Regions from separate parts of the Kitasatospora sp. NPDC048545 genome, predicted to be linked through region 3. Evidence: riboswitches for the same ligand, from Rfam matches in the RefSeq annotation. Region 3 holds a riboswitch; each other region holds the start of a gene.
What was found. Region 3 has a riboswitch for thiamine pyrophosphate ahead of thiC (phosphomethylpyrimidine synthase ThiC). Riboswitches for the same ligand answer to the same signal wherever they lie in the genome.
Positions count from the first base shown of each region.

Region 1: linked by a shared signal. The riboswitch ahead of AB0D10_RS10000 (cytosine permease) and the one ahead of thiC (phosphomethylpyrimidine synthase ThiC) in region 3 are both predicted to bind thiamine pyrophosphate.
Region 2: linked by a shared signal. The riboswitch ahead of thiO (glycine oxidase ThiO) and the one ahead of thiC (phosphomethylpyrimidine synthase ThiC) in region 3 are both predicted to bind thiamine pyrophosphate.

Region 1 is NZ_JBEZIQ010000007.1:181,187-184,384, reverse strand. Features, by position in the region: gene AB0D10_RS10005 (glycerophosphodiester phosphodiesterase family protein) at 1-203, opposite strand, end outside; gene AB0D10_RS10000 (cytosine permease) at 341-1,780, opposite strand; TPP riboswitch at 1,773-1,919, opposite strand; gene AB0D10_RS09995 (trypsin-like peptidase domain-containing protein) at 2,130-3,198, shown strand, end outside.
Region 2 is NZ_JBEZIQ010000038.1:84,152-87,349, reverse strand. Features, by position in the region: gene AB0D10_RS30490 (Rv2175c family DNA-binding protein) at 1-249, opposite strand, end outside; gene AB0D10_RS30485 (FAD-dependent oxidoreductase) at 292-1,500, opposite strand; TPP riboswitch at 1,585-1,697, shown strand; gene thiO (glycine oxidase ThiO) at 1,692-2,873, shown strand; gene thiS (sulfur carrier protein ThiS) at 2,870-3,109, shown strand; gene AB0D10_RS30470 (thiazole synthase) at 3,111-3,198, shown strand, end outside.
Region 3 is NZ_JBEZIQ010000022.1:88,200-91,397, reverse strand. Features, by position in the region: gene AB0D10_RS21760 (cupin domain-containing protein) at 1-132, shown strand, start outside; gene tenA (thiaminase II) at 149-817, shown strand; gene AB0D10_RS21750 (DUF5326 family protein) at 1,045-1,245, shown strand; TPP riboswitch at 1,405-1,540, shown strand; gene thiC (phosphomethylpyrimidine synthase ThiC) at 1,535-3,198, shown strand, end outside.

The sequences.
Region 1 (3,198 bases), on a different contig from region 3:
ATCCGCCGGTCGTGCACGCAGACCAGGTGGCCGTCGGCGGTCACCCGCACGTCGCACTCCACCGCGTCGGCGCCCTCGTCGAGGGCGCGGCGGTAGGCCGCGAGGGTGTGTTCGGGCAGGGCGTGGGAGGAACCGCGGTGGGCGATCACCTGGACGGGCGGCGCGGTGCGCGCCGCCGCCGAGGACAGGTCTGGGCTGGTCACAGGGCCAACGATAGGCGGCGGAGGTGAAGCGGGGGCGAAGACGGCCCCAACCCGTGGGGCCGTCTGCGGGGTGCCGGGCGGTCGAACGGCCCGGCGGCCGGCGGTGCCGGGCCGCCGGGTGCCCGGGCCGCGGGGCGTCAGCGCGCCGCGCGGCGGGAGAGCGGGGTGAGCGCCCAGGTGACCAGGGCGGGCACCAGGAAGGCGAACAGCGAGGCGGACGTCCACTCCTGCGGGGTGAAGTGCAGCGCCTCCTGGGCGGAGGTCCAGAAGTCCGTCCACCAGCCGGCGACCTTGGTCGGCGCGATGAACTGGTAGACGGCGAAGCCCAGCACCCACGGCAGCAGCATCGTCCAGCGGGACGGCGCGTCCTCGGAGAGGTCCCAGCCGCGGCGTCCGGCGCCGAAGAAGAAGTCCACCGCCAGCACCGCCAGCAGCGGCACGAACACCGAGCCGATCAGCCCGAGGAAGTTGGCGTAGGTGTCGGTGAACGTGTCGATCTGCAGCGCCAGCACCGTGGTCAGCACGCCGATCCCGCCGCTCAGCACCCGGCGGTCCGCCTTCGGCAGCAGGTTCTGCACCGACATCGCGGTCGAGTACACGTTGGCGAAGGACTGGTCGGTCTCGCGCAGCACCAGGACCAGCAGGAACAGCCAGCCGGCCCAGACCCCGAGGAAGGAGTCGAAGATCTTGTCCGGGTCGCCGCCGGACTGCAGCAGCGCCATCAGGCCGAGCACGTAGCACCAGACCTGGGCGACCGTGTAGCCGGAGAAGCTGCCCCAGAACGCCGAGCGCGGGGTGCGCGAGTGCCGGGTGTAGTCGGCTGCCAGCGGGACGAAGGAGATCGACACCGCGATCATCGCGTCGGTCGCGCCGAGGAAGCCGTGCCAGTTGCCGGCGCCCGGGTCCGGCACGCCCAGGCGGCCCAGCTGGACGGTGAAGTACACCATCGCGACGGCGACCGCCCCGGCCACGAACCGGCGCAGCACCGCGATCGAGCCCAGCGGCCAGATGGTCAGCGCGGTGGTCAGCGCGCCCGCGAGCAGCACGAACAGCCAGCGGTAGCCGGTCGTGTGGGCGACGGTCTGGGCGCCCGCCGAGATCGTCAGCAGCTCGAACACGCCCCAGCCGACGCACTGCACGATGTTCAGCACCGTCGGCACGTACGACAGCCGGGTGCCGAACAGCCCGCGCAGGTTCGCCATCGCGGGGGCGCCGGTCCGGGCGCCGATCAGCGCGGCCACGCCGAGCATCGCGGTGCCGACCGCCGTGCCGACCGCGATCGCGGTCACCGCGGCGGCCAGCGAGAGTTCGCTGCCGGGGGCGCCGAGCACGGTGGCGGCGGTGGAGAAGCCGATCAGGCTGACGCCCAGATTCATCCAGAGCGCGAAGTGGTCCCGGAAGCGCAGCGTGCGCGGCGGCTCGGTGTCCAGGACCAGCGGCGCCTCGACCCGGCCGGCCCGGTCGGGGCGGTCCAGGACGGCGGTGGCCCCGGCCGACGGGTCGGGGGACTCCGCGGGGGCGGGGAAGCCCTCGGGCGCGGGCGCGCCCGACGAGGAGGATGGAGAAGCAGGCGGCATGGCCGATACTCCCTACGCCGGCATTACCCGGACAGGTTCCGGCGGTCAGCGCCCCCTCGAACGTCCGCCTCGCTCGCGTGGCGTACGGTCGACATGCGCACTCTCAGCCTGGTCGGTCCAAGCTCCCGCGTGTCAGTTTGGAGCGACAGGCTAACCGGCACGGGGGCGAACACCCAAGGCCAGGGCGTGCGCGGTCCGCATCGCGGGACGCCCGGCAGGGGGTGGGGAGCCCACGGCCGTCGGCACCGGCTAAGGATTCTTATGAGTTCTTCAGAGGGGTCCTTACGGCAATCGAATCGACAGTGCGAAAAACTATGGTCCTTGGTTCTGCCAGCTATGGAGGTCGTCCGTGAGCACCGAGCGCGAGGTTGGGCCCACCGGGCCGCAGGGGGAGCAGCCCGCCGGCCAGGGAGCGGCCGACGCCGTTTCCGACGGCCCCGCTCAGGGCGGGCACCAGTCGACCATGGCCTTCCGCCGGGTCCCCGAGGCCGCCGGGGACACCCCGGTCGACGCCCCGGCGGAAGGCGGGCACAAGCCGACCATGGCGTTCAGCCGGGTGCCCGAGCCCGAGGCGGCGCCCGCGGCCGAGGCCGCCCCGGTCGACGCCCCGGCGGAGGGCGGGCACAAGCCCACCGTCGCCTTCACCAAGGTCCCCGCGCCGGAGGCCCCGGCCGCGTCCGAGGCGCCCGCCGCGCCGGTCCCCGCCGTCGCCGAGCAGCCCGCCGTCGATCCGGTCACCGGGTACATCGACGCGCCACCGCCGGTCCTGCCGCCCGCCACCCCGGCCGCCGCGCCCGTGGCCCCGGCGCTGCCGCCGGCCGCCAACCCGTACGCCACCCCGACCCACGGCGTCCCCGCCGCCGGCGCGCACGACCCGTACGGTGCCGCCGCGCCCGCGCCGGGCACCCCGGCGGCACCCGGTGCGCCCGCCGCGCACGGCCACCACCCGTTCGGCGCAGGCCAGCCGCTCGGCGGCTGGGGACCGTCCCACGACGCCGCCTCCGGCGGCGCGGGCCACCCCGGCGGCCCGAACGGCCCGAACGGCCCGCTCGGCTACCCGGCCGAGTACCCCGGCGGCCCGAACGGCGGCGGCCCGCGCAGGAAGCGCGGCGGCCTGGTCGCCCTGATCGCGGCCGTCGCCCTGGTCGCCGGCGTGGCCGGCGGCGCGCTCGGCGTGACCGTGGCCGACCGCAACAGCCGCAGCACCTCCGCGGACGACCACCGCAGCACCACCGTCCAGGCCAGCGACACCCAGAAGAACGAGCCTGCCCCGGGCTCGATCGCCGCCATCGCGCAGAAGGCGCTGCCCAGCGTCGTCACCATCAAGGCGCAGGGCAACGGCGAGTCGGGCACCGGCACCGGCTTCGTCTTCGACACCGAGGGCCACATCCTCACCAACAACCACGTGGTCGCGCCGA
Region 2 (3,198 bases), on a different contig from region 3:
CACGTCGTCGTACCCGCAGTCCCGCAGGACGGTCAGGGTGCCGGACAGGTGCTTGACCAGCCCGGGGCCGTCGATGAACGCCGCAGGGACCTGCAGCGACTTGTTCGGGCCCCGCCGGACGGCGATCAGGCCGCCGTTCTTGACCAGGTCACGCACCTCGGTGACCCGGACCCCCCACTGCTCCGAGATGTCGGGCAGGTACATCCACTCGGTGACCAGGGATTCAATCTTGCTTTCGATCTCACTCACGCCACCAGACTGCCACCTCCACGGCCCACCGCGCACCAGGCGCTACCCGGCGACGGCCGACTTCAGCGGCACCGCCGGGTCCGCCGCGCGGGCCGGATCCAGGGCCGTGCCGCGCTCGATCAGCTTCCGCCCCTGGGTGAGGTCGCGCGGCCGGTCCACCGTCAGCAGCGCACTCGGCACCCCGTCGCGCAGCCAGAGCACCGCCCACGAGGCGTCCTGCGGGCCGCCGCGCCACAGCGGCTCGTCGCCCTCGGCGTGCCGACCCGCGTACTGCACCATCCGCCCGAACTGCTCCGACCAGAAGTACGGCACCGGGTCGTACGGCGGTGCGTCCGTGCCGAGGACGGCGGCGGCCACCGCCTCGCCGGACTGCAGGGCATGATCCCAGTGCTGGACGGCCAGCCGGGCACCGGCCCGGGCCGAGGGGTAACTGACGCAGTCGCCGGCCGCGAAGACGCCGGGCAGGGAGGTGCGCAGCCGTGCGTCCACCACGACGGCGCCGGCGCCGTCCAGCTCGATCCCGGAACCCGCCAGCCACGCGGTCGCGGGCCGGGCGCCGACACCGACGACCACCTCGTCCGCGGGCAGGTGCGAGCCGTCCGCCAGCAGCACCGCGCCGGGCTCGACGGCGGCCACCCCGACCCCGCAGCGCAGGTCGACGCCGGCCTCGGCGTACCAGGCGGCCATCGCCGAGCCGACCTCGGTCGGCAGCGCGCCGGGCAGCGGCGCCGGGCCCGCCTCGACCACGGTCACCTCGCAGCCCGCCTCGCGGGCCGCGGTGGACACCTCGGCGCCGATCCAGCCCGCGCCGACCAGCACCAGCCGCAGACCGGGCCGCAGCAGCGCGCGCAGCGCCAGGGCGTCGTCCAGGGTGTGCAGCAGGTGCGCGCGCTCGGCGCCGGGCAGGGCCCGCGGGACGGCGCCGGTGGCGATCACCAGCGAGCCGTACGGGAGGTCGCCGTCGTCGGTGTGCAGCACGCCGGGGGCGAGGCCGGTGGCCCGGCGGCCGGCGAGCACCTCGACGCCGAGGTGCGCGTAGTCGACGTCCAGGGTGGTGCTGTCGCTCTTGCCGAGCAGCACGTCCTTGGAGAGCGGAGGCCGGTCGTACGGCGCGTGCGGCTCCTCGCCGACCAGCGTGATCCGCCCGCGCCAGCCGCCCTGCCGCAGTTTGAGGGCGCACTGCGCCCCGGCCAGCCCGGCCCCGACGACGACCACCCGATCCGTTCCGCTCAGCTCTGCCACGCCCGTCACTGTACTCAGCGCCGGGCTGCCGCCCGGGGGCCGTCCACCCTTCGTACGGCCCTTCGGCCCGGCCGGGCCCCGGCGTTATGGTGGGGGCACCATCGCGGGAGCCCGGCGAACCGGGCTGAGAGGCGGGCTGGCACGGCCCGCGACCGTCCGAACCTGATCCGGGTCATACCGGCGAAGGGAGAGGAGCAGCTTTGACACGCTTGCCATCAGGCGCCCACGCCGACGTCCTGGTGATCGGCGGAGGCATCATCGGCCTCGCCGTCGCCTGGCGGGCGGCGCAGCGCGGGCTGCGGACCCTCGTGGTCGACCCCGACCCCGGCGGCGGGGCGGCCAGGGTCGCGGCCGGGATGCTCGCCCCGGTCACCGAGCTCCAGTACGGCGAGGAGCCGCTGCTTCGCCTCGGCATGGCCTCCAACGAACGCTACGCGGCCTTCGCCGCCGAACTCACCGAGGCGAGCGGCGGCGCGGACACCGGCTACCGCGCCTGCGGCACGATCGCCGTCGCGCTGGACTCCGACGACCGCGAGGAACTGCGCGAACTGCACGCCTTCCACCGGCGGCTGGGCCTGGACTCGACGTGGCTGACCGGCCGGGAGGCCCGCAAGCTGGAGCCGATGCTCGCCCCCGGTGTGCGCGGCGGCCTGCACGTCGCGGACGACCACCAGGTGGACGGCCGGCGGATGCTCACCGCGCTGCTGCTCGCCGGGGAGCGCGCAGGCGTCACCGTCCGGCGCGCCGAGGCGGTGGAGCTGCTGGTCGAGGGCGGCCGCGCGGTCGGCGCCCGGCTGGGCACCGGGGAGCGGGTGACCGCCGACCGGGTCGTGCTCGCCGCCGGGCCGCACAGCCACCGGCTGGCCGGCCTGCCGGAGGGCGTGCTGCCCGCGGTCCGCCCGGTGAAGGGGCAGGTGCTGCGCCTGCGGATCCCCGCCGCCTACCGGCCGTTCCTCTCCCGCAACGTCCGTGCCGTGGTGCGCGGCGGGCACATCTACCTGGTGCCCCGGGCGAACGGCGAGCTGGTGATCGGCGCGACCACCGAGGAACAGGGCTACGACACCACGGTCACCGCCGGCGGGGTGTACGAACTCCTGCGCGACGCGCATGAGTTGGTCCCCGGCATCACCGAACTCCCGCTCGTGGAGACCTCGGCGGGCCTGCGCCCCGGCTCACCCGACAACGCGCCGCTGCTCGGCCCGACCGCGCTCCCCGGGCTGGTCGCCGCCACCGGCCACCACCGCAACGGCGTGCTGCTCGCCCCGGTGACCGCCGACGTGCTCGCCGAGTACCTGGCCACCGGCGAACTCCCGCCACTGGCACAGCCGTTCACCCCCACCCGGTTCTCCCCCGACCGCTCCACCACGAAGGCCCTGGCATGACCGAGACCACCCCCACCGACACCGCGCCGGCCGAGATCGCCCTGACCGTCAACGGCGAGCCCCGCGCGGTGGCCGCCACGACCACCCTCGCCGAGCTGGTCGCCACCGTGAGCCGCGCCAACACCGGCGTCGCCGCCGCCCTCAACGAGGCCGTGGTCCCCCGCAGTTCATGGCCCGGGACGCCGCTGAACGCGGGCGACCGGATCGAGATCCTCACCGCCGTCCAGGGAGGCTGAGATGGCCGACGACCTGCTGACCATCGCCGGGACGACCTTCTCCTCCCGGCTGATCATGGGCACCGGCGGCGCGCCGAGCCTGGAGGTCC
Region 3 (3,198 bases):
ACGGTCGGCGCCGAGACCGCGACGGTCGGGCGCGGCACGGTGGTGTACGTCCCGGCCGGCACCCCGCACCGGTTCCACCACGTCACCGAGGAACTGCGGGTGCTGGTGGTGTTCTCGCCGCCGGAGGACTGAGCCTAGGGTCGTCCGCATGACCCGCAGCCTCACCGAAGAACTCTGGGCGGCCATCGAGCCGGTCTACGCCGAGATCCTCGCCCACCCCTTCCTCGCCGGCCTCACCGACGGCACCCTGCCGCGCGAGGTCTTCCGCCACTTCGTCGTCCAGGACTCGCACTACCTGCGCGACTACGCCCGCGCCCTCGCCGTCTGCGCCGCCAAGGCGCCCGGCGAGGAGGACGTCCGGGCCTTCGCCGACGACGCGGTCGGCGCGCTGGCCGCCGAGCAGGGCATGCACGCCGAGTTCCTGACCGCCTTCGGCGGCACCGCCGAGCAGGCCGCCGCCGAACCGGTGCTGCCCACCACCCGGGCCTACACCAGCTACCTGCTGGCCACCGTCTACGGCGGCTCCTTCGCCGAGGCGGTCGGCGCGGTGCTGCCCTGCTACTGGATCTACGCCCGGGTCGGCGAGGCGCTGCTCGCCCAGGGCTCCCCCGACCCGCTCTACGCCAAGTGGATCGCGACCTACGGCGACGAGGCGTTCCAGTCCGTGGTCCGCCGGGTGCTGGCGCTCACCGACCGGCTCGGCGAGGAGCTCTCCCCGGTCGAGCGCCGCAAGGTGGTCGAGCACTTCGTGACCACCTCGCGCTACGAGTGGATGTTCTGGGACGCCGCCTGGTGCGGTGAGCGCTGGCCCGTCTGACCTGCGGCGCAGCCGTTTCCCCGGCCGTTCGGCGGGGGTCTCCCAGGGGGTCGCCCCGTAGACCCGCAGGGGGTGTTCCCGGGGGTCGGGGTCGGGGTGATCTCGGGGTTCTCTCCGGGCCGTTGGCCCTCGTTCCGGCACTCGGGCCCCCGTACGATCGAAGTATCGAAAGCAAGCGGGATGCGGCACCGGACGGCGGCCGACCCGAGGGGAGAAGAGGTACGGACATGGCTGAGCTCTGGAAGTCGCTGCCCTCGTGGGTGCGCAACATCGTCATCCCGGTGCTGGTCCTGGTGCTGGCCTGGAACATCGTCGCCTTCGTCTTCGGCGTGGTCGGTGCCCTGCTGAGCATCGTGCTCAAGCTGCTCGTGGTCGTCGGAATCGCGGCCGCCGTGGTGATCCTGGTGAAGAAGGCCGCCAAGAGCTGACGCCCTCCCCGATCGCCGCCCTGAGGCCCGGTCCCCGTCACGGGGAGCCGGGCCTCGGCCGTTCCCGGCCGGTCACCCGGCGGTCACCCGGCCGTGGACCCGCTCTGGACCTGCGGCAATCGGCTCGCTACCGTGTTGGGCGTCATGTGCAGGCAACACCGCCTGCGACGCGGGAGCTCGGAGCACCGGGCTGAGAGGGCGCTGACCGGGACGTCGACGGACGGACCGACGGCTGCGTCGACCGCAGGAACCTGGACCGGGTAATGCCGGCGTAGGGAGTAGAGGTCAGATGACCACGTTCGACGCACAGCCGCAGTCTGCCCAGAGCGCCCCCAGCAGCGAGCGCACCGGCTACCCGACGCCGGCCTGGAGCAAGGCCTACCGCGAGGGATCCCGCCCCGACCTGCGGGTCCCGTACCGGGAGGTGCGGCTCACCAACGGCAGGTCCGTCCCGCTGTACGACACCTCAGGCCCGTACACCGACCCGGCGTACGAGCCCGACGTGCGGCGCGGCCTGCCCGCGCTGCGCGACCCCTGGATCCGCCAGCGCGGCGACGTCGAGGAGTACGACGGCCGCGAGCCGCGCCCCGAGGACGACGGCATCAAGCACACCGCGCCGCGCGGCGGGAACCTGCGCAACCTGGACGCCGTCTTCCCCGGCCGTCCGCGCCGCCCGCTGCGCGGTCGCGGCGGTACGGCCGTCACCCAACTCGCCTACGCCAAGCGGGGCGTGGTGACGCCGGAGATGGAGTTCGTGGCCCTGCGGGAGGGCCTGGAGCCCGAGTTCGTGCGCGCCGAGGTGGCCCGCGGACGGGCCGTCATCCCGGTGAACGTGAACCACCCGGAGGTGGAGCCGTCCGTCATCGGCACCAACTTCCTGGTGAAGATCAACGCCAACATCGGCAACTCGGCCGTCACCTCCTCGATCGAGGAGGAGGTGGAGAAGATGACCTGGGCCACCCGCTGGGGTGCCGACACCGTCATGGACCTCTCCACCGGCCGCAACATCCACACCACCCGCGAGTGGATCCTGCGCAACTCCCCCGTGCCGATCGGTACCGTGCCGCTCTACCAGGCGCTGGAGAAGGTCGACGGCAAGGCCGAGGAGCTGAGCTGGGATGTCTACCGGGACACCATCGTCGAGCAGTGCGAGCAGGGCGTCGACTACATGACCGTCCACGCCGGTGTGCTGCTGCGCTACGTCCCGCTCACCGCCCGCCGCAAGACCGGCATCGTCTCGCGCGGCGGGTCGATCATGGCGGCCTGGTGCCTGGCGCACCACCAGGAGAACTTCCTCTACACCAACTTCGAGGAACTCTGCGACATCCTCGCCTCCTACGACGTCACCTTCTCGCTCGGTGACGGCCTGCGCCCCGGCTCGATCGCCGACGCCAACGACGAGGCGCAGTTCGCCGAGCTGCAGACCCTCGGCGAGCTCGGCCGGATCGCCCGCGAGCGCGACGTCCAGGTGATGATCGAGGGCCCGGGCCACGTCCCGATGCACAAGATCAAGGAGAACATGGATCTCCAGAAGGAGATCTGCGACGAGGCGCCGTTCTACACCCTCGGCCCGCTGACCACCGACGTCGCCCCCGGCTACGACCACATCACCTCGGGCATCGGCGCCGCGATGATCGCCTGGTGGGGCACCGCGATGCTCTGCTACGTCACGCCCAAGGAGCACCTGGGCCTGCCCAACCGCGACGACGTCAAGACCGGCGTGATCACCTACAAGATCGCCGCCCACGCCGCCGACCTCGCCAAGGGCCACCCCGGCGCCCAGGAGTGGGACGACGCCCTCTCCGACGCCCGCTTCGAGTTCCGCTGGGAGGACCAGTTCAACCTGGCCCTCGACCCGGAGACCGCCCGCGACTTCCACGACGAGACCCTCCCCGCCGAACCCGCCAAGACGGCCCACTTCTGCTCCATGTGCGGCCCGAAGTTCTGTTCGAT